Linked DNA regions of Microbulbifer sp. GL-2. The protein of the gene in region 2 interacts with the protein of the main gene of each other region in a pairwise test. Links are inferred from orthologs where the notes say so. Each region holds a gene or a part of one and is shown on either strand. Other genes may lie near its edges.

Region 1 (16,638 bases), 2.0 Mb from region 2 along the record:
AATTGCGTCCGACGACGAGCCCAAACGCCATGGATGGCGATAATTGTCGCAGGGAACGGGTGGGCTACCCACTCACAACAGCAGTTACTCACTACGGAATCCCTATGCCCTGGCTACAACTCCGCGTTGACACCGATCGTGCGCACGCGGAAAAAATCGAAAACGCACTGCTTTTTGCCGGTGCCGTCTCTGTCACCCTGCAGGACAATGCAGACCAGCCCATCCTTGAACCCGGTCTCGGCGAAGTCCCCCTCTGGGACCAAACCCGGATAACCGGCCTGTTCGATGCCGAAGTCGATACCTCCGTAACCGAAGCCAAAGCCGCCTCATTCCTATGCGAAATGCTGCCCAATGTGCGCTGGGAGCAATTGGAGGACAAGGACTGGGAGCGAGAGTGGATGTCCCACTACAAGCCCATCCAATGTGGCGACAACTTATGGATTTGTCCCAGCTGGTGCAAGCCGCCACACCCAGAAGCCGTCAACCTACTGCTCGACCCCGGCCTCGCATTTGGTACCGGCACACATCCCACTACTTACCTATGCCTACAGTGGCTGGCAAGTGAACCTCTTCAGGGCCACAGTGTTATCGATTTTGGCTGCGGTTCCGGCATCCTCGGTATCGGCGCCCTACTGCTCGGTGCTGAACGCGCTATTGGCACCGATATTGATCCCCAAGCCCTTATCGCCAGCCGCGATAATGCCAAACGCAATAGCATCGACCCGCAATGCTTTCCGGTGTATCTGCCGGAAAAAATCCCACACGAAAGTGTGGATACCATGCTTGCCAATATTCTCGCCGGCCCCCTGGTGGAACTCGCAGCTGAACTGGTCGAACTGACCAAGGTGGGCGGACGTATCTGCCTGTCCGGTATCCTTGCCTCCCAGGCCGAGCAGGTGAAAAAAGCCTATGCGCAAAATATTAAGTTCGATGAAGATGGCGAGCATGAGGGCTGGGTACGCCTGAGCGGTACCCGCATTCGCTAAATGCGCCAACCACCACTACGCGGGGGGACGGCAGACTGATAAACTTGACCGCAAAATAAACTGCGCCATAGTCGAATGTCTCAACTGGTAACCCGCTGCCCCCATTGCAGCACCTCTTTTCATATTAATGACCAGCAACTGCGTGCTGCCCGCGGCGCCGTGCGCTGTGGTTCCTGCCTGCAGGTTTTCCGCGCCGACGAAAACATCGTATTCAATGATGAAAGCGCTAGTACCCGCAGCGACCTGGAAGCCCTCCTGGAAGACGACGACTTCCTGATCCACGACGATATCGAACTGGATGACGAGGAGCCAACCCCATCCAGGCAACCGGAACCCTCCCCGGCGACACCGATCGCGGAGATAGAGAAGAAACCACAAGAGAGAAAACCGGAAGTTCCTCCACAGGGCGATACAGAACCGGACCCCGACACCCTTATCGGTGACGCCTTTGGTGATAACCAGTGGCAGGAGCTGCAGGAAGAGACTATCCACGAGGAGGAATCCGAAGAGGACCTAGAATCTGTTCTCAAGCCGGACTGGGATGATGCTCCCGATTTCAACGGTAGCCCTGAATCCAATAGCCAGATCAGTACGAATCCTCGAGCCTATAGCAAAAACCAGGAAGATCCCGGTCCTTGGGAACAGCCCCAGACAGCGCAGGCTCCACCAGCAGAAATCTTCGAGTCCAGCTCGTTGCCGGCCCACTCAGATTCCTCCACACTGGAGGCTTCAGAGCCTATTACCAACGCTATCAATGGGCGCAGGGAACCCTTTTTTGCGTCCAGTACAGATACCAACGATAAACCCCAAGCGCAACCCGAGCGCGAACAGCTGATCTCTGCTATCCAACCCGCTCCCCTGGAAATGTCCTGGGGAGTAACGCCAAAAAGGAAGGTTGTGAGCCCCTGGCTCTGGTGGCTACTCTTACCGCTGCTGACTATTATTCTGCTGGCACAGGTGGCTTACTTCCAGTTTGATAACCTCAGTAAGAAGCAGCCCTGGCGTAGTATCTACGCCGCAACCTGTCCATTGTTCGGATGCACCGTGCCTCAGCTCAGGGACCCCAACGCCATCCAAGCCACCAATTTGATGGTGCGCAGCCACCCACAACTGGAAGGCGCCCTGGTAGTAGATGCAGTGTTAATCAATACCGCACCCTACAACCAGCCATTCCCCAATCTGGAACTGAATTTCAGCGACCTCAAAGACCGTGCAGTAGCAAGCCGTCGCTTTACCCCGGGAGAATACCTGCAGGGCGAGTTGGCCGGGCGGAAACTTATGCCTCAGGGCAGTCCCATACATATCGCTATCGAAGTGGTAGACCCCGGCACCGAAGCGGTGAATTATGAGATGAAGATCACTCAGTAATAGAGAGCTGCACATAGAGCAAGCTGTAAACTGGCACGCAAAGCCTCCAAAATTGCACACTCTGCAGGCTAAACGGATAGTGTTCGATCAAATTGCCCGCTTTTTCGCTTTGCCATTAACGGGGCAACCGCTATCATAGGCGGCTGTTTTGCCGGGGCTCGATATGCCCTACCCACAGCCCAAACGGAGCTAGCGTGTCCACCGCCATAGGCCCCTATATTATCGACAACCCGGTAATTCTGGCGCCCATGGCCGGAGTCACCGATCGCCCTTTCCGCCAGCTTTGTCGAGAACTCGGCGCCGGTTTGGTAGTTTCGGAAATGGTGACCTCGGACACCCGCCTGTGGAACAGCCGCAAATCGCGCTTGCGTCTGGATCACGGTGGCGAAACGGCGCCGATATCGGTGCAAATCGCCGGTGGTGACCCCGAAATGATGGCGGAAGCCGCTCGTGAAAATGTGCGCCGCGGCGCACAGATTATTGATATCAATATGGGCTGCCCGGCAAAAAAGGTGTGTAAAAAAGCAGCGGGCTCCGCCCTGCTGCGGGATGAGAAGCTGGTGGCGGATATTCTCCAGGCCGTGGTCCAGTCTGTCTCCGTCCCGGTGACGCTAAAAATCCGCACCGGCTGGTGCCCGGATTCCCGCAATGGCGTCACTGTAGCCAAAATGGCCGAGGATTCCGGGATCGCCGCACTGGCAATCCATGGCCGCACTCGCGCTTGCGGCTACCACGGACGGGCTGAATTCGATACCATTGCCGAAATTGTATCCAGGGTGAAGATCCCGGTTTTTGCCAATGGCGACATTAGCAGTGCCGAGAGAGCCCGACAGGTGCTCGATTACACTGGCGCATCTGCGGTCATGATTGGCCGCGCAGCACAGGGACGACCATGGATTTTTCGGGAAATAGCCCACTACCTCGCCACCGGCGCGCGGCTACCCGAACCGACATTGGATGAAGTCAGGAATATTTTGCTCGCCCATTTGGGCGAACTACACCGATTCTACGGTGAGGTGATGGGGGTCCGTATCGCCCGCAAGCACGTGGGCTGGTACTTGAAGACACTCGCTGACAGCGAGTCCTTCCGCAAGACCTTTTTCCAAATAGAGAGCGCAGAAGTACAACATGCCAGCGTTCACGAGTGGTTTGAACGCCGAATAACGAGAGGGGCACAAGCGGCATGAATAATGAAGTATTGATTCCGGATACTGGCAACGAAGAAGTATCCTCCAGGGGGCAGACTCAACTGGCACAGCCACAGCAGCAGTCCCTGCGCGATGCCGTTGAGCACGCAATGGAGAACTACTTCCGCCACCTGGATGGCCAGATGGTTACCGATGTCTACGACATGGTGCTGTCAGAGATCGAAGCGCCCATGCTCGAAGTGGTGATGAAATATACCCGTCACAACCAGACCCGCGCTGCACAGCTGCTGGGTCTTAATCGCGGCACCCTGCGCAAAAAACTGAAGCGCTACGGGCTGCTGTAAGCTACCGAACAGATAGAAAACCCGAAGGGGGGATGAGGTCACTCATCCCCCCTCGCTATTTTCCTCGCGGTAGTTTTTGCCGCCCCACCGGTAACCTCTCGAAAACCCGGTGGCAAAACCTTTTCAGAAACCAGTTGGACCAAGTGCAATGACAGACAAGGTATCGATCCGCCGCGCGCTGATTAGTGTATCTGACAAGAGTGGCATCGTTGAGTTCGCCCAGCAACTCACTGCCATGGGCGTTGAAATCCTCTCCACCGGCGGCACTCATCGCCAACTCAAAGAAGCCGATATCCCGGTAGTAGAAGTCTCTGATTACACAGGCTTTCCGGAAATGATGGATGGCCGAGTCAAAACCCTGCACCCTAAAGTGCATGGTGGCATCCTTGGCCGCCGCGGCACCGACGATGCGGTGATGAGCGCACATAACATCACGCCAATTGATATGGTGGTAGTCAACCTCTATCCCTTCGCACAAACCGTCGCCAAGCCCGACTGCTCCCTGGAAGACGCTATCGAAAACATCGATATCGGCGGACCTACCATGGTGCGCGCCGCAGCCAAGAATCACAAAGATGTCACTATCGTGGTTAACGCCAGCGACTACGGCAATATCATTAATGAGTTGAAAACCAACAATGGTGCTCTAAGCCATGCCAGCCGCTTCGACCTGGCAGTAAAAGCTTTTGAACATACTGCGGGATACGACGGTGCCATCGCCAACTATCTGGGTGCGATCAAAGGCGACGAAAAGCAGCTGTTCCCGCGCACCTACAACAGTCAATTTATCAAGAAACTGGATCTGCGCTACGGTGAAAATCCGCACCAAAAATCCGCTTTCTACACCGAAGCCAATCCGGCAGAGGCCTGCATTGCCACCGCAAGCCAGTTGCAGGGTAAAGAGTTGTCCTACAACAATATTGCCGATACCGACGCGGCACTGGAGTGTGTAAAAGCCTTCGACGAGCCGGCCTGTGTCATCGTCAAACACGCCAACCCCTGCGGCGTGGCCATTGCTGAGAATACTCTCAATGCCTATAACCTAGCCTTCGCTACCGACAGCGAGTCTGCCTTCGGCGGCATTATCGCCTTCAACCGCGAACTGGACGGCGCCACCGCCCGCGCTATTGTTAAGCGCCAGTTTGTGGAGGTGATCATCGCCCCGTCTGTATCCGAGGAAGCCAAGCAGGCCGTGGCTGAGAAGAAGAATGTCCGTCTGCTGGTTTGCGGCCAGTGGGGCACTGAGCGCACATCCGCACTGGATTACAAACGCGTAAATGGTGGTCTTCTGATACAGGACCGCGACGACGGAATTGTTACCGCCGCTGACCTGAAGGTGGTCTCCAAACGTCAGCCCACTGAAGAAGAGATTCGCGACCTGCTGTTCACCTGGAAAGTCGCCAAGTTCGTAAAATCCAATGCCATCGTTTACGGTAAAGACGGCCGAACTGTCGGCGTGGGCGCTGGCCAGATGAGCCGTGTTAATTCTGCACGCATCGCCGCGATTAAAGCAGAGCACGCCGGCCTCGCCGTTCAGGATTCGGTAATGGCCTCCGATGCTTTCTTCCCCTTCCGCGACGGCATAGATAATGCCGCTGCAGTGGGCATCCAGGCGGTAATCCAGCCGGGCGGTTCGATGCGCGACGAAGAAGTGATCGCCGCTGCGGACGAGCACGATATGGCTATGGTCTTTACCGGTATGCGCCACTTCCGCCACTAAACTGACACGGTCAACGCGAGGCACTCACTGTGGCTCGCGGCACTTGGGCGGTAGTAGTACCCTGTCGCTCTATGTATCTAATAAAAACGCCCGCTCTCGCGAGGCGACAACTGCGGGCCTGCGACTCCGCCCCGTACTGATTCCGCGCTAAACTAGCGCTCCTGATACCTGTCCAATGGACCCACGCGGTCGACTTAGGGGGATTTAACAATGAATGTATTGATTATCGGTTCTGGTGGCCGCGAGCACGCCCTGGCGTGGAAGGCTGCACAAAACCCTGCGGTGGACACCGTGTTTGTGGCGCCGGGCAACGCAGGCACTGCACGCGAGGAAAAGCTACAAAATATAGCCATCGGTATCGACAATTTCCCCGCCCTGGCCGACTTTGCCGAGGAAAATGGTGTAGAACTCACCATCGTTGGCCCCGAGGCCCCACTGGTTGAAGGTATCGTAGATTTCTTCAGCGGTCGCGGCCTCGCCGCTTTTGGCCCCAGCAAAGGCGCCGCCCAATTGGAGGGCTCCAAGGCCTTCACCAAGGACTTCCTGGAGCGCCATAAGATCCCCACCGCGGCCTATAGCAACTTCACTGAGATAGACCCGGCGATTGAATATATCCGCGAGCGAGGAGCACCTATCGTAGTAAAAGCCGATGGCCTCGCTGCGGGAAAAGGCGTAATCGTTGCGGAAACCGTGCAACAAGCCGAATTGGCTGTGCGCGATATGCTGTCCGGCAACGCCTTTGGTGACGCCGGCTGCCGTGTAGTAATCGAGGAATTCCTGCGTGGCGAAGAAGCCAGCTTTATAGTGATGGTAGACGGGGAAAACATCCTGCCCATGGCCACCAGCCAGGACCATAAGCGCGTTGGCGATGGCGATACCGGCCCCAATACTGGCGGTATGGGGGCCTATTCCCCCGCTCCAGTGGTAACCGACAGTGTCTACCAACGCATTATGAAAGAGGTGATTGAGCCCACCGTGAAGGGGCTGGCCGCAGAAGGTACCCCCTACACCGGTTTCCTCTACGCTGGCCTGATGATTGATCCGGAAGGCGCTCCGCGGGTGATCGAATACAATTGCCGTTTTGGCGACCCGGAAACCCAGCCCATCATGATGCGCTTGAAATCTGACCTGGTGGACCTGTGTCTGGCCGCGTTGGACAAGAAACTGGATAGCACTACCGCTGAGTGGGACACACGCCCCGCCCTGGGTGTAGTGTTAGCCGCCAATGGCTATCCTGGCAGCTACCGCAAAGGCGATGCCATCAGTGGATTGGAAAAAGCCGATAGCGACAATGCCAAGGTTTTCCACGCTGGCACCGCAGAGGATGGTGACCGGGTGGTGACCAATGGCGGCCGTGTTCTCTGTGCCACCGCGTTGGGTGACAGCGTAGCCGATGCCCAGGCCAACGCCTATGAAGCGGCACGCGCAATCTACTGGGATGGGGTCTTCTGTCGCAAAGATATCGGCTATCGCGCGGTCGAGAGAGAAGAGGCCACTGCCGGCGAACAGCAGTAATAGCCACTTGTAGCGACCGCTCCAGCGGTTGCTACTTCAGCGGAGCAGTAGAACATGAGTGAACGCAACCTGAGCGGGCTCGATCGCCTGCTAATCCAGGCCGATCGCGCCCTGCGCACTTTGAGCCCTGGAGAGCCCTGTCACACACGCCCCTCCCCTGCCAGAGAGGAAGCTGAAGCCGAACTCAGCGACGCCGAACGCAAGCATGCCGCCGGCTTGATGCGGGTCAACCACAGCGGCGAAGTATGCGCCCAAGCCCTCTATCAGGGACAGGCCCTCACCGCGAAACTGCCTGAAGTACGCGGTGAAATGGAACGCGCCGCCGATGAAGAAATTGATCACCTGGCCTGGTGTGAACAGCGTCTGCAAGAACTGGACAGCCGTCCAAGTCTGCTCAATCCCATTTGGTATGGGCTGTCATTTGGTCTCGGTGCAGCCGCTGGTAAAGTCAGTGATCGAATCAGCCTCGGATTTGTCGCCGCAACTGAAGAAAGAGTTTGCAAGCACCTGCAAAGTCATTTGCAACAGCTCCCCCCTCAGGACAACAAAAGTCGTGCCGTAGTGGAGCAAATGCTGATTGACGAGGATAAGCATGCCCATGCAGCCCTTGCCGCTGGGGGTAGTCGATTCCCGGCTCCGGTAAAGGGGGCTATGTCTCTGGTGGCCAAGGTAATGACTTCAGCCAGCTATAAAATCTGAAGGGAACCTGGGTGGCGGTTGCAGCCCTATAAATAAACCGGCTGGGTATTTATCAACTTCATATACCCAGCCCAATCAAAACCACATTACTCAGGCTTCTTCAACCCGATAGCTATGCACAATTTCCACTCCCGCATTGCGCAACATAATAGAAGCTGAGCAATACTTTTCTGCAGACAGCTCCACCGCTCGTGCTACGTGAGATTCTTTTAGCCCACGGCCGCGCACTACAAATTCCATTTCGATGCGTTCAAAGGGCGATGGCGTCGTGTCCGGGCGTACTCCATTTAACTCACAATGACAGGAAATAATGTCCTGGCGCGCCTTTTGTAAAATGGAAACTACATCGTAGGCAGCACAGCCACCGACACCAAGCAGAATCATTTCCATGGGGCGAACGCCATTATTGGTGCGTCCACCTTCCATTACTACCGAGTTACCACTGCCGGCCTCACCGACAAAAGTCAAATCATTGACCCAGGTTACTTTGCCTTGCATCACCTTATTCCCGCAAAAATTCAAGTCGCGAAGCTTAGCATATCGTACAAGTTTATCCCGACGCCTAGCTATTTCCGGTATAGTGTCATGCACGCCTCCGCGCGGAATGTCCTTCAGTGTAATTTCAGCGCTCGCCGGTGAACGTCCGAGCGGCTCTGAAGTCCAATCCCACCGGCGCCAGAGTGTCACAGGTCACAATGCGGAACTTTGCCATGGCCTGCCTCTGTCGGGGACTCTTTTTTCGCGCGATAATTCAATAGTGCTCAGCTGCTATAGCCGGGATAGAGCACGAGACAAAAAATGAGGAATAAATCCGTGACGGTTGCTATCGAAGACCCCATGACTATCGGCAATATTGAAGACTTTCTGGCCCACTGCCACCGGCGTCGCTATCCGGCCAAGAGCACGATTATCTATGCCGGCGACCGCTGTGAATCCCTCTATTTCATTATGCGCGGTTCTGTTACCGTCCTGATTGAGGATGACGAAGGCCGCGAGATGATTGTCGCCTACCTCAATGATGGAGACTTTTTTGGTGAAATGGGCCTGTTTGACCAGGACACCCGCAGCGCCTGGGTGCGCACCAAAACCGAGTGCGAAGTAGCGGAAATTTCCTATACAAAATTTCAGGAGCTGACCCGACAACACCCTGAATTCCTTTTCGCACTGGCCACACAGATGGCAGGTCGCCTGCGCAACACAACACGCAAAGTAGGCGATTTGGCCTTCCTTGATGTAACCGGACGCGTAGCCCGCACCTTATTGGACCTGTGTAACGAACCAGATGCGATGACCCACCCCGAAGGCATGCAGATTAAAATTACTCGCCAGGAAATTGGCCGCATCGTCGGCTGCTCCCGCGAAATGGTCGGACGAGTACTGAAAACTCTGGAGGAGCAGGGTCTGGTATCCGTTAAAGGAAAAACGATGGTGGTATACGGCACCCGTTAATCTGGTATGGGTTTCACGCACAAACAAAAAAGGCGATCCAGTGATCGCCTTTTTTGTTGAACTATTAAAATATTACAGCTCAATTAAACATTTCCATCAATTTCCGCCCAGGCTCCTGTTCGCGCATAAATGCCTCTCCCACTAAGAACGTATTTACGCTGTGCCCGCGCATGGCTGCGACATCATCGGTGGTGTGAATTCCACTTTCAGTTACGACTATGCGATCCTGCGGAATCAGGTCGAGTAATTTAAACGTATTTTCCAACTGCACCTCGAAAGTGTGCAAATTACGATTATTGATACCAATCAGGCGATTAGGCAGCACCAAGGCCCGCTCCAGCTCCTCACGGTTATGCACTTCCACCAAAACATCCAAACCCAGATCCAGGGCCAGGCTATTGAGATCCTGCATTTGCTCGTCATCGAGGCAGGCGGCAATCAATAGGATACAATCGGCACCGATCGCCCGGGCTTCGTAGACCTGATAGGGATCAACGGTAAAATCCTTGCGCAGTACAGGCAGGCGTACAGCGTTGCGCGCCTGCTGCAAATAGCTGTCCGCCCCCTGAAAAAAGTCGACATCGGTAAGTACCGACAGGCAAGCCGCCCCACCTTTTTCATAACTGGTAGCAATTTCTGCGGGAAGGAAATCCTCGCGGATAACCCCCTTGCTCGGCGAAGCTTTTTTGATTTCGGCAATCACTGCGGCCTCACCTTCAGCAATTTTACGTTCGAGGGCGGTAACAAATCCCCGCGGCGGTTGCTGTTCCTGCGCGCGCAGTCGTATCTCCTCCTGACTACACTGCAGTTTGCGTTCAACCACTTCCTGCCATTTACGCTCAATAATTGTTTTTAAAATAGTGGGCGTGCTCACGACTTAACTTCCTCAGGACGAAAGGCGCTGGTAAAAGCAGCCAGGTCATTAATTTTTTCTGCGGCCAGGCCGCTGTCGATGGCATCCTGTGCCATAGCGATACCCTGTTCCGCGCTGGCAGCGACACCACTAACATAAATGGCGAGACCGGCATTGAGGGCGATAATATCAGCGGCTTTCTGCCCAGCCTCAGTCTCGCGCTTGCCCAAAGCATCACGAATCAGTGCCAGGGACTCCTTCGACCCGGAAACAATCAGGCCCCCAGATCACGGCGTTCAATGCCGAAGCTCTCCGGGCGCAGGGTAAACTCACTGATGGTGCCTTGTTTAAGTTCCACTGCGTGGGTGTCCGCAGCAATACTGGCCTCATCCAGGCCATCTTCACTGTGTAATACCAGCACATGCTCAGAGCCCAAACGCTGTAAAACCTCCGCCAGCAGGCGACAATAGCGTTTTTCATAAACCCCGATCACCTTGCGCTTTACCCCAGCGGGATTGGTCATAGGACCGAGCAAATTGAAAATAGTACGCAAGCCCAATGCTTTTCGTGCTGGCCCAACATGACGCACAGCGCTGTGGAAGCTGGGGGCAAACATAAATCCAATACCGATTGTGTCTACACAGCGAGCCATTTGCTCGGGACTCAGCTCCAGGTAAACACCGGCACTCTCCAATAAATCTGCTGAGCCACTACTGGAGGACACCGAGCGGTTGCCGTGCTTGGCTACTTTGGCCCCTGCCGCTGCGGCGACAAAACTGCTGGCGCTGGAGACGTTAAAAAGATTGGCACCGTCACCACCGGTACCCACAATATCCACGGTGTAATCCAGGTTCAGGGTTACTTTCGTCGCCAACTCGCGCATGGTTTCTACCGCACCAACAATCTCATCGACTGTTTCTCCGCGAATGCGCAGGGCTATCAGTAACGCCCCTATTTGCGCTTCCTCGGTCTCGCCGCGCATTATCTGGCCCACAGTCTCGCGCATTTCCACACGGGTGAGGTGCTCTCCATCCACCAGCTTGGCGATGGCCTGTTGGATATTCATTTTGTCCCCTTTGCCCTGCTCTATATTTTATTTAAGCGGGTCCAGTAGTTACGGCCCCGCGCTATCGGCCCTTAAATATCAGGACTCGAGAAAATTCCGCAGCATATCGTGGCCGTGCACAGTGAGAATTGACTCCGGGTGGAACTGCACTCCCTCAACTGCGAGTTCGCGGTGACGCAGGCCCATAATTTCATCGATTTCCCCGTCTTCTGTCTCAGTCCAGGCAGTAACTTCCAGACATTCGGGAAGGCTGCCTTTTTCCACTACCAGTGAATGATAGCGAGTCGCCTCAAAAGGGTTGGACAGACCGTGGAACACCCCCAGGTTGTTGTGCACTATAGGCGAAGTTTTTCCATGCATAACCTGGCCTGCACGAACCACCCTGCCACCGAAAACCTGGCCAATACTCTGATGGCCAAGGCAAATTCCCAGGATCGGGATGCGACCGGCAAAACCACGAATCGTCTCCAGGGATATTCCCGCCTCATTGGGGGTACAGGGCCCCGGTGAAATCACAATTTTCTCCGGAGTTATCTGCTCTATTTCCGCCAAAGTGATCTCATCGTTGCGCTTGACTAAAACCTCCGCACCCAGCTCTTCCAGATACTGCACCACATTCCAGGTAAAGGAGTCGTAATTGTCGATCATTAAAATCATTGTCCGGCCCCCGTAGCCTCTGGTGAATCGGAATTCGCTTCCATGCGTTTTTGCAGGCGCGCCAAGGCCGCCTGGGTTGAGCGCAGCTCGCGCAGAATCTCAGTTTGACTTGGCGGCAGGCACAGCTCATCCATCCGCCTCAACTTGGCCTCTTCCAGGTTATTGAGCACCACCCCGATAAACAGGTTGATCATGACAAAGGCGCCCATAACCACAAAACTAATAAAGTAGACCCAGGCCCAGGGCATCGCATCCATAGCCGTGTACATAATATCGGTCCAATCTTCGAAAGTGACGATACGGAACAGACTCAACAGTGCAATCGGCAGGTTGCGCCAGTGAGTAGGATCCACATCGTGGAACAGGAAATAACCGGCCACTCCATAGATATAAAAAATAATCCCCATCAGTAGCGCGATGTGAAACATACTGGGCAGACTACGCAGCAAGGTATCCACCAGGGTGCGCAGCTCGGGGAAAGCGGAGACCAGGCGCAAAACTCTCAGCACCCGCACCAAGCGCGCCAGGGTTGCCAGTGGCCCGGCGGCAGGTATCAGGCTGAGGACGATAATGGTGAAGTCAAAACAGTTCCAGCCATTGGCAAAGTAACGCCATGGGCGGACACCGTGAGCAGCAATTTTTACCAGCGCTTCGAGGATGAAAGCGCCCAGTACCAGTTGGTTGGTGGCCTTCAATAAGGCACCAAAGCGCTCTACTACCCAGTTCGAGGTTTCCAGCCCCACGGCAATACCATTGAGCAGGATTATGCCGATAATTACCTGGTTAAACAGGGGGGCTTCAACGATCCGCTGGCAACGTTCAGTCAAGGTCAATTTTTGGGGAATACTAGCTTCGTTCATTGCTCGGTCTTTACTTCTTTACTACTACTGGCCAGTGCCATACCCGCCGCGCGGAAAAGCGCGCGGGCCTTGTTCATGGTTTCATCCCATTCCGACTGTGGATCGGAATCGGCTACCAGGCCGGCACCGGCCTGGATAAATAATTGGCCATCCTTGATCACAGCCGTACGGATGGCAATAGCGGTGTCCATATTGCCATTCCAGGCCAGGTAACCCACAGCACCGCCGTAAATACCACGTTTCTCCGGCTCCAATTCATCAATAATTTCCATAGCGCGGATCTTCGGTGCTCCGGACAGGGTGCCGGCTGGCAGGGCCGCACGCAGTGCATCCATCCCTGTGAGTCCTTCGCGAATATGACCGGTCACATTGGAGGTGATATGCATCACATGGGAGTAGCGCTCCACCACCATCTGTTCGGTCACCCGCACGCTGCCGGTGGCAGCCACGCGCCCAACATCGTTTCGGCCCAGGTCGATCAACATCAGGTGCTCAGCCCGCTCTTTAGGGTCGGCCAGTAGCTCCCGCTCCAAAGCCAGATCCTCTTCCTCAGTGCCTCCGCGGCGACGGGTACCCGCCAGAGGGCGTACCGTCATTTCACCATCTTCCAGGCGCACCAATATCTCGGGACTTGAACCCACCACCTGGTGATCCCCCAGATCAAGGAAGTACATATAAGGCGACGGGTTCAGGCTGCGCAAGGCTCGATAGAAATTCAGCGGTGGCGCATCAAAGGGAGCGGACAGGCGCTGTGACGGCACCACCTGCATAACATCCCCAGCCAGGACATACTCCTTAACCCGGCCTACAGCCAGCTTGAAATTCTCCTCACTGAAGTGCGAATGAAACGCACTCTCCTCGATACCATTACCATCCAGGTCCAGTGGCACGGTATCAGGCAATGGCTGCGCTAGGCGATCCACCAGTTGATCCAGGCGTTGCTGGGCACGGCCATAGGCGTCACCCTCCTGTGGGTCCGCGTGCACGATAAAGATAACTGCACCCGCGAGGTTATCGAATACGACCAGTTCATCACTAACCATCAACAGGATATCCGGATTGCCAAGTGTATCCTGGGGCATACTGCGAGCCAGGCGAGGCTCTATATAACGTACGCAGTCATAGCCAAAATAGCCCACAAGGCCGCCATTAAAGCGCGGCAGGCCCGGCAGCTCTGGCACCCTATAGCGCTGCTGGAAGTCTTCAACAAACGCCAACGGGTCTTCCGAAGTGTGGCTCTCGACTACCTCACCATCCCGCTCGACAGTTACCTCATTGCCACGCACACGCAGCAAGGTACGTGCGGGTAAGCCGATAATGGAGTATCGCCCCCACTTTTCCCCTCCTTGCACTGACTCAAGCAGGTAACTGTATCGTCCCGCGGCAAGCTTCAGGTAAGTGGACAGGGGTGTTTCAATATCGGCCAGTACTCGGCGTACCAGTGGTATACGGTTATAGCCCGCAGACACAAGTCGGGCGTATTCGCTTGGGGTCATAGAGACTCCGGTCTATTTTGCATTTTTCAGGCTGGCGCTCGAGTATAGATAGCGCCCACGGGAGAGGCGGCCGAAATGGTAGCAGCTACCGATTTGACCTCAGCGGATCAGCGGCGCCATCGCCAGCTGGTTGTTGTGGGGACTGTGTGATTCACGGAAATTCCTCAGTGCAGGCGCACAAGTTTACAAATCCCGTATGCGGCGGGCAAGGGCTTGCCCGCCGGGTTTTTATCAGGACAAGCTCTTGCGCATTGCGCCGATTACTTCAGCGTAGTCCGGCGTGTTGAAGATTGCGGAACCCGCGACGAAAGTGTCAGCGCCAGCTGCGGCGATTTTCGCAATATTATCCCGGTTCACCCCCCCATCGATTTCCAAGCGGATATCGTAGCCGCTGCCATCGATCAATTGGCGCGCTTCACGCAATTTTTCAAGGGTGCCCGGAATAAATTTCTGGCCGCCAAAGCCCGGGTTGACAGACATCAACAGGATCATATCCAGCTTATCCATCACGTACTTGGCCGCATCAAGACTGGTAGCCGGGTTGAAGACCAGGCCTGCTTTACAGCCCAGGCTGCGAATCAGTTGCAGGGAGCGATCAGGGTGGCGGGAGGCCTCGGGATGGAATGTAATATAGGTGGCTCCCGCATCGGCGAACATACGGATCATATCGTCCACTGGTTCCACCATCAGGTGTACGTCAATTGGGGCTTCTACGCCATGCTTGCGCAGCGCCTGACATACCATCGGGCCAATGGTGAGGTTGGGTACATAGTGGTTATCCATCACATCGAAGTGCACCCAATCGGCCCCTGCAGCCAGTACATTGTCCACTTCCTCTCCAAGACGCGCGAAATCGGCGGAAAGAATAGATGGAGCAATTTTGTAATCAGACATCTCAATATCCTTCAGTAACTCAGTTTTCCGCGCTCAGGCGGCGGTGCAATCGATCCAGGCGCTCGGGAGTACCCACATCACACCAGTCTCCCCGGTATAGCTCCGCCTGCAATTTATCTTCATTAAAGGTAAATACCTCACCAAGGCCAAAACACTCTCGCATCTTGGGGTATTGGGTAAGCACTTCCGGGCGCAACCAACTAATCCCGGCAAAGGTGAAACGGGGCTTTGCAGTGCCTGATAACAGGCCAGCCTCAATAGCAAAGTCACCCTCTGGATTGTGTGGGGGATTGGGCACCATCAGCAGTCGTCCAGGACAGTCTTGGGGCAGCGGACGAGCCACCCAATCAGAGAGATCAAAATCACACCAGACATCCCCATTCACCACCAGGAACGGGGCCTCTCCCAAGAGCGGCATCGCATTGAGGATGCCTCCAGCAGTCTCGAGTGGCTTTTCTTCGTGCTCGACTGAATACTGGATATCCAGCCCCCAACGCTCTCCACTGCCCAGGTAGTCCTTGATCATATGGCCAAGATAGCCCAGGTTAATCACCACCCGCTGCACACCAATTCCTTGAAGGCGCAGCAAAGCATGTTCAATCAGGGGTTTCCCCGCCACGGAGAGCAGGGGCTTTGGAGTCTGATCCGTGAGTGGACGCATGCGACGCCCGAAGCCAGCGGCCAGGAGCATGGCTGTTGTTGGGGGAGTCTCTATAAGTTGAGTCATCAAATTAATCTATACAGTTTTCTTGCGGCTTGCCCGCGCTAGTCACCGGCACAGCGATAGTCGCTGTACCAGGCTTGCTGTTCGATCAATGGCAACAACTGGCTGCCAAACCAATCGCTAAAGGGCTTCAGCTCAGGGTAACGACCCGCTGTCTCTAGCACATAGCGAATGACAAGGGGCAAATTACCCAGGTAGCCTTGCTTACCATCGCGCAGCGACAGACGAGGAAACAGGCCAAGTACTTTAATATGGCGTTGCAGGCCCATCCAGTCGAACCAACGTAAGAACCTCTCAGGCTCCACAGGTTCCAACACCCCGGCAGCTTCCGCAGTGGCGGCATAGGCCAAAGCCCAGCGTTCCACCCGTTCTCGCGGCCAGCGTATATAACAGTCGCGCAAAAGCGAGGCCAGGTCGTAAGTGACCGGCCCCCAGACCGCATCCTGGAAATCAACGATCCCAGGCCGCTCCCCTCCGCGAATCATAAGGTTGCGGCTGTGATAATCCCGGTGAACAAGGGTTTGGGGCTGGCTCGCGGCATTATTCAACAGCAACTGGAAAGTCTCTTCCAATAACCGCGCTTCCATAGCTGGAAGCTGGTAGCCAAGTAATTTTCCCGCTAGCCATTCAGGCATAATACGCATCTCGGTCAGCAGCAGCTCTGAGTCATATTTTGGAAAAAGTGACTCTTTTCTGGGTATCTGCTGCAGGCATAGCAACTCGCTCATCACCTCCGCATAGAGACCTTCAACACTGTCGCTACTTAGCACACCAAATAACTGGGTATCACCAAGGTCCTCCAACAGCAGATAACCCTGGCCAGTATCTGCCGCAACCACCATCGGCGTATGGATACCAT
Region 2 (6,450 bases):
TGGCCCGCCAAACCGATCTGGTAGCCGCTATGGCTGCTACCGGAGCGGTAATCAATGTAAAAAAACCGCAATTCATGAGCCCTCCGCAAGTTAAAAATGTGGTGGAGAAGTTTTCCGAGTGCGGTAACGAGAATATTATCCTGTGTGAGCGTGGTGCCTGTTTTGGGTACGACAATCTGGTTGTCGATATGCTTGGTTTCAGTACCATGATCAATGCCTCTGGTGGTGCCCCGCTAATATTTGATGTAACTCACGCCCTGCAAATGCGCGATCCATCTGGCGCAGCTTCCGGTGGACGCCGTGCACAAGTTACCGAACTGGGCCGTGCTGGCTTGGCTATTGGTATTGCCGGCCTGTTCCTGGAGGCGCACCCGGATCCGCACAAAGCGCTGTGTGATGGTCCCAGTGCTTTACCCCTGGAGAAACTGGAGCCATTCCTTGCGCAGATGAAAGCGGTGGATGATTTGATCAAGGGGCTTGCCCCTTTGGATACCAAATAAAAGTAAGAAATAAATAGTGCGCGCCCTTTCCGGGTGCGTGGTGCCTATCCGGGGTCGCTTTTTATACTGATGCGGCTATCGGAAAAATAATTACAGAGTCAAACTCTGGATTGAGCGGCACTAGTGGAAGCCCTGGGTTTTCCACGCAATAGTTGAAACTTTCTTTTTCAGTAATTACCTACTTTCAGTAAGTAACAATTTCAGTTAGTACCAATACGGAGCCCATTGTTAATGAGCAAGATTGTCGCAGTTAAAGCCTACGAAGTGCTGGATTCCCGCGGTAACCCTACCGTTGAAGCCGATGTAATCCTGGAAGACGGTTCTATCGGTTCCGCCTGCGCTCCTTCCGGCGCCTCTACCGGCTCACGAGAAGCTCTTGAATTGCGCGATGGTGATAAGAGCCGTTACTTGGGTAAAGGCGTATTGAAGGCGGTTGAAAACATCAACACTGCCATCGCCGACTTGCTTAAGGGCATGGATGCAACCGATCAGCGCGCCCTGGATAAGGCGATGATCGATGCAGATGGTACTGAAAATAAAGCCAAGCTGGGTGCAAATGCAATCCTGGCGGTTTCCCTGGCGGCAGCCAAAGCGGCAGCAGCATCGAAGAAAATCCCGCTGTACCAACACATTGCTGAAGTAAATGGCACTGCTGGTGAGTACAGCATGCCGGTTCCCATGATGAATATTCTCAACGGTGGTGAGCACGCCGATAATAATGTGGATATCCAGGAGTTTATGGTACAGCCGGTAAAGGCCGATTCTTTTGCTGAAGCTCTCCGCCAAGGTGCCGAGATTTTCCACTCCCTGAAGGAAGTCCTTTCCAGCAATAATCTGAACACTGCTGTCGGTGATGAAGGTGGTTTCGCTCCTAATCTGCCTTCCAACGAAGCGGCTTTGAAAGTGATTGCTGAAGCGGTAGAAAAAGCCGGCTATACCCTGGGCGATGACATCACCCTGGCCTTGGATTGTGCTTCCTCCGAGTTCTACAAAGAGGGTCAATACGACCTGGCTGGTGAAGGCAAGCAATTCGATAGTGAAGGTTTCGCCAGCTATCTTGCCGATTTGTCAGCCAACTACCCCATCATTTCTATTGAAGATGGTATGGATGAGAGCGACTGGGATGGCTGGAAAGTGCTGACCGATAAAATTGGTGACAAGGTGCAGCTGGTAGGTGATGACCTATTTGTAACCAATACCAAAATCCTTAAGGAAGGTATCGAAAAGGGTGTTGGCAACTCTATCCTGATCAAGTTTAACCAGATTGGCTCCCTGTCTGAAACGCTGGATGCGATTAAGATGGCCAAAGATGCCGGTTATACGGCTGTGATTTCTCATCGCTCCGGCGAGACCGAAGACACTACTATTGCTGACCTGGCAGTTGCGACAGCGGCGGGTCAAATCAAAACTGGTTCCCTGTGCCGTTCCGATCGCGTAGCCAAGTACAACCGCCTGCTGCGTATCGAAGCTGAATTGAATGGTGCTGCTCCATACCGTGGCCGTGCTGAGTTCAAGTAATTACTACTTTTTAGCGTGCAGGCTGGAGGGGCGAATGAGCCTCTCCAGCCTGCTTTAATACGTTCAGCGAAATATCGTAAACCCGTATGAAATGGCTGCTGGCAATTCTTACCATCATACTGCTTGCTACTCAGTACCGATTCTGGGTCGGTGAAGGCAGTCTCGCCGAAGTTACCCGTCTTAAACGACAGCTTGACCAACAGCAGGAAAAGAACGCTGTCCTGATGCGAGAAAACCGTCAGTTATTGCGGGAAGTGCGAAGTCTCAAGGTGGGTACTGAAGGTGTCGAGGCTAAGGCACGCTATGACCTGGGTTTAATAAAGGAAGGGGAAACCCTGTTTATCTTCCTGGATTCGGAAGAGGCCAAAAAGTGATTACAGATTATTGGGTCGTAGTGCCTGCTGCCGGAGTTGGCAAACGTATGGGGGCCGACCGGCCCAAGCAGTATTTACCACTTCTCGGACAGCCCTTGTTGTCCCTGACGCTACGCAATATTTTAACTTGGCCGGGTATCGCTGGAATTGTTGTGGCTTTGTCTGGGGAGGATGACCTCTTCCGACACCTGAAAGAAGCTGCACACCCGCTGGTACACACTGTCACCGGTGGGGCTGAGCGCTCAGATTCTGTTCTCGCCGCATTGAAGTTTCTCTCTGAGCGGGAGGCTAATGATACTCCAGTGCTGGTCCACGATGCTGCGCGCCCCTGTGTAGCATTGGAGGACATTGCTGCTCTGTTGGATAGCGGTGTCTCTTCTACAGCTCTTTTGGCGCGACCTGCCAGTGATACGGTAAAGCTAAGCCGCCTTGAGGATAGAAAAAACTGCGTAGAAAAAACCCTGGACCGCCAACATATCTGGTTAGCACAAACTCCACAGCGTGCGCCACTGGGATTGTTGTACTCCTGTCTCAATCGCGCTCTTGAGCAGGGGCAAGCGGTTACTGATGAAGCCAGCGCGCTCGAGATCTTTGGTCACTCGCCGCAACTTGTTGCGGGGCAAGGCGACAACATTAAAGTGACTCACCCCTCCGATATTATGGTGGCTGAGGCCATCCTGCGTTTGCGCTATGCGCCCACAGAGGATAATCGATAGTGAGTTTTCGAATTGGTCAGGGCTTTGATGTGCATGCGTTTTGCCCTGGTGGCCATGTTGTACTCGGCGGAGTAAAAATCCCCCATGAACTCGGCCTAAAGGCCCATTCCGACGGGGATGTACTCCTACATGCCCTGACTGATGCTTTGCTTGGGGCCCTGGCTCTTGGAGATATTGGCTACCATTTTCCCGACACTGATGAGCGGTATGCTGGTGCTGATAGCCGTACTTTGTTGCGGCATGTTTTAGCATTGCTTGAGGAAAAGGGGTATCACCTGGTGAATGCGGATACTACCTTGATTGCCCAGGCGCCCAAGATGGCACCATATATTGAAGCGATGCGTGGAAATATTGCCGAGGACTGCGGTGTGGATATTGCGGATATCAGTGTGAAGGCAACAACTACTGAAAAGTTAGGTTTTACCGGGCGTCGCGAGGGTATAGCAGCCCAGGCAGTTGTCCTGCTCGAGCGTAATCATGCCTGAAGCCTGGAACCTGAATTGGCCCCGTGCTTTGGGCGGGGCGGCAATCTCCGCAGATTTCCGTACTGAACCGGAAGATTTTGTTGTTGATGAACTGGCGTTTCCCGAGACTTGTGATGGTGGTGAACACGTATACCTGCACATCAAAAAGCGAGGTGCCAATACCGCTTGGGTGGCGAAACAACTGGCCAAACTTGCCGGTGTACGTCCTCTGGATGTCAGCTACTTTGGGTTGAAGGATCGGCATGCTGTAACCACCCAGTGGTTCAGTGTGTGGCTTGGGCAAAAATCTGAACCCGATTGGTCGCAAATTAACAGTGATGAAATTTTATTGCTGCAGAATTTCCGCGGCGCCCGCAAGTTGCGACGTGGAGAGCACGTCGGTAATCGATTCAAAATTCGCCTGCGAAGCACTCGCGGTGATCGCCAGGCTGCACAGCAGGTACTGGAACAAATTGGCGACGGTGTGCCGAATTACTTTGGCGAGCAGCGGTTTGGTATCAAAGGTGGCAACCTCGATTTGGTGCGCCAGCTGGCTGAGGAAGAGGGCCGCTGTCGCAAGAGCGATAAGGCCTTTGCCATGTCGGCAGCGCGCAGCTGGCTGTTCAATCAAGTCCTTGCCGATAGGGTTGGTTCCGGAAACTGGCTGGAGTGTCTTGAGGGGGAACCGGAGGTTGATCCCAGCGGCCCTCTATGGGGGCGTGGGCGCAACCCTGCTGCCGGTATTCAGGGAGAACTTGAAGAGGCGATCCTGCAGGCCTGGCAACCCTGGTGTAACTGGCTGGAACACTGTGGGCTCAAGCAGGAGCGCCGACAGCTGATATTGCGTCCAGAGGCTTTTTGCTTCCAGTGGGAGGGGGATGACCTGACACTAGAATTTGCCCTGCCGCCAGGTGCGTTTGCAACCGCATTACTGAGGGAAGTGGCTGAGCTGGTCAATGTGAACTCGGACACATAAAATTCAGTATTGGAAGCGACAGGCGTGATACAGGGGATGGAACTTAACAGCTTATGGACCGCTTGAGACACGAAGGTCTGGGAATGACCTCCCAGCGCACCCGCAATCGCTTAATTCAGCGCCTGCGGGAAGAGGGGATCAGCAATGAGGAAGTCCTGGATGTAATGGCATCCACCCCGCGACACCTGCTCCTGGATGAAGCCCTGGCGATCCGCGCCTATGAGGATACGGCGCTCCCCATTGGTTATGGCCAGACCATTTCCCAGCCCTATATTGTTGCGCGGATGACTGAATTACTGTTGAGCCGAGCCAAATCCCTGCACCGGGTTTTGGAGGTAGGGACTGGTTCCGGATATCAGACGGCGATTCTCTCTCGTCTGGTGGAACAACTTTATTCTGTTGAGCGTGTCCAACCCCTGTTGGAAAAGGCGCGTAAGTGCCTGACAGAATTGGGCCATCACAATATCGAATACAAGCTAAGCAACGGTGGCTTTGGATGGCCGGAAAAGGGGCCCTACGATGCAATCCTGGCCGCCGCTGCGCCGGCAGTGGTTCCCGATGAGCTGAGGCAGCAGCTTGCTCCGAATGGTGTATTGGTGATTCCGGTGGGATCAGAACAGCAGTACCTGACTATGGTTACCCGTCGTCAGGATAGTGATCAATTTGATGTGGAGAAGCTGGAAGCAGTACGCTTTGTACCGCTACTCAGTGGTGTTGTTCGATGAAATTTGTCGAGAGTTTGAAAAGTCGTTACCCGGGTATCGTGTTGCGTGGTATGGCGATGGGTGCTGCGGATGTTGTCCCCGGTGTTTCTGGGGGAACCATCGCTTTTATTACTGGAATTTATCAGGAGTTGCTGGATTCTCTCAGTCGAATAGGTCCACACTGTGTCACTAAATTGAGAAAAGAGGGCATTGCAGCAACCTGGAAATATATTAATGGTGGCTTTCTGCTCTCCCTTTTTCTTGGGGTTTTGATCAGTATCTTCAGCCTTGCGCGATTGATTGGCGGGTTGTTGGAGAATTACCCCATTGTGGTTTGGTCTTTTTTCTTTGGCCTAGTCTTGGCTTCCACCATACCGGTTATGCGCAATATACCGCGATGGTCCCCATCGGTTTTAGTTTTTTTGATATTGGGTATTGCTCTGGCAGTAACAGTCAGTGAATTGCGTCCGGGGGAAATTCCAGCTACACCACTTACACTGTTCTTATCTGGGGCTCTGGCTATTTGCGCTATGGCGCTGCCGGGTATCTCCGGCGCTTTTATTTTGTTGATGATTGGGATCTATCCCAAGGTGCTCTCTGCCGTTCATGAGTTGCAAATAGCCAATTTACTTTGTTTTGCCACCGGTGCTGCTATTGGACTTATGTTGTTTAGTCGACTGCTTTCCTGGCTGATGCATCGTTATGTTGCTCGCACACTGGCTTTCCTCGCCGGAATTTTATTGGGGAGCCTGAAAATAATCTGGCCCTGGAAATTGCCAATACCTGGGGACCTAGAGGCCTCCAGTAAGTTGGCACCACTGTTGTCAAATGCGACCCCATCCGACTTTGTAGCGCAGACTGGAGAAGCCGCGCACCTCGGTGCAGCCGTGGCAGCAGCGTTGGCCGCCGTAGTATTGGTGCTTTCAATAGACTTTTTTGGAGGGGCTCACCGGGGAAAATCTTGCGCCACACCGCAATAAGATCTGGAAAATCTCGGTATGGCAGCGTTTTATGAAGCTTTTGCCGAGATTTTTGGAGCTTTTCTTTAGACACTTTTTCCATAAATGCCGTGGTCTGATGTAAAAAGAGAATAATGGAATGTCATCTTTTGCTACGCTCTAAAGGCCTTTTTTGGCGGAACATTTACCCCCTTTCTGGTCATTTTTTGATTGGGGTGTTAAAAATATTAGGCATTAGC

What was found.
Region 1: the proteins of eno (region 2) and rpe interact in binary tests that used the Escherichia coli proteins (3 or more experiments, as listed by UniProt). The link is inferred for Microbulbifer sp. GL-2 from one-to-one orthologs.

What each region holds. Positions count from the first base shown.
Region 1 is NZ_AP019807.1:1,021,498-1,038,135, forward strand. The notes cover bases 13,225-16,139. They hold rpe (ribulose-phosphate 3-epimerase), read right to left. Parts: upstream 15,056-16,139; coding sequence 14,393-15,055; downstream 13,225-14,392. Other genes in these bases: trpE (anthranilate synthase component I), read right to left, coding at 13,225-14,161; GL2_RS04585 (nucleotidyltransferase family protein), read right to left, coding at 15,075-15,782; GL2_RS04590 (aminoglycoside phosphotransferase family protein), read right to left, coding at 15,821-16,139. Also shown: prmA (50S ribosomal protein L11 methyltransferase), read left to right, coding at 105-986; GL2_RS04515 (DUF3426 domain-containing protein), read left to right, coding at 1,062-2,354; tRNA dihydrouridine synthase DusB, read left to right, coding at 2,603-3,541; DNA-binding transcriptional regulator Fis, read left to right, coding at 3,538-3,846; purH (bifunctional phosphoribosylaminoimidazolecarboxamide formyltransferase/IMP cyclohydrolase), read left to right, coding at 3,995-5,566; purD (phosphoribosylamine--glycine ligase), read left to right, coding at 5,777-7,081; coq7 (2-polyprenyl-3-methyl-6-methoxy-1,4-benzoquinone monooxygenase), read left to right, coding at 7,136-7,780; GL2_RS04545 (OsmC family protein), read right to left, coding at 7,871-8,278; cAMP-activated global transcriptional regulator CRP, read left to right, coding at 8,579-9,229; indole-3-glycerol phosphate synthase TrpC, read right to left, coding at 9,309-10,103; GL2_RS04565 (aminodeoxychorismate/anthranilate synthase component II), read right to left, coding at 11,227-11,805; GL2_RS04570 (ion transporter), read right to left, coding at 11,802-12,665; more of trpE, read right to left, coding at 12,662-13,224; more of GL2_RS04590, read right to left, coding at 16,140-16,638. UniProt on the Escherichia coli protein: Catalyzes the reversible epimerization of D-ribulose 5-phosphate to D-xylulose 5-phosphate.
Region 2 is NZ_AP019807.1:3,072,215-3,078,664, forward strand. Bases 1-2,874 are described here. They hold eno (phosphopyruvate hydratase), read left to right. Parts: upstream 1-731; coding sequence 732-2,018; downstream 2,019-2,874. Other genes in these bases: kdsA (3-deoxy-8-phosphooctulonate synthase), read left to right, coding at 1-500; GL2_RS13370 (septum formation initiator family protein), read left to right, coding at 2,105-2,392; ispD (2-C-methyl-D-erythritol 4-phosphate cytidylyltransferase), read left to right, coding at 2,389-2,874. In the rest of the region: more of ispD, read left to right, coding at 2,875-3,108; ispF (2-C-methyl-D-erythritol 2,4-cyclodiphosphate synthase), read left to right, coding at 3,108-3,593; tRNA pseudouridine(13) synthase TruD, read left to right, coding at 3,586-4,548; GL2_RS13390 (protein-L-isoaspartate(D-aspartate) O-methyltransferase), read left to right, coding at 4,602-5,273; GL2_RS13395 (DUF368 domain-containing protein), read left to right, coding at 5,270-6,232; GL2_RS13400 (peptidoglycan DD-metalloendopeptidase family protein), read left to right, coding at 6,418-6,450. UniProt on the Escherichia coli protein: Catalyzes the reversible conversion of 2-phosphoglycerate (2-PG) into phosphoenolpyruvate (PEP). It is essential for the degradation of carbohydrates via glycolysis.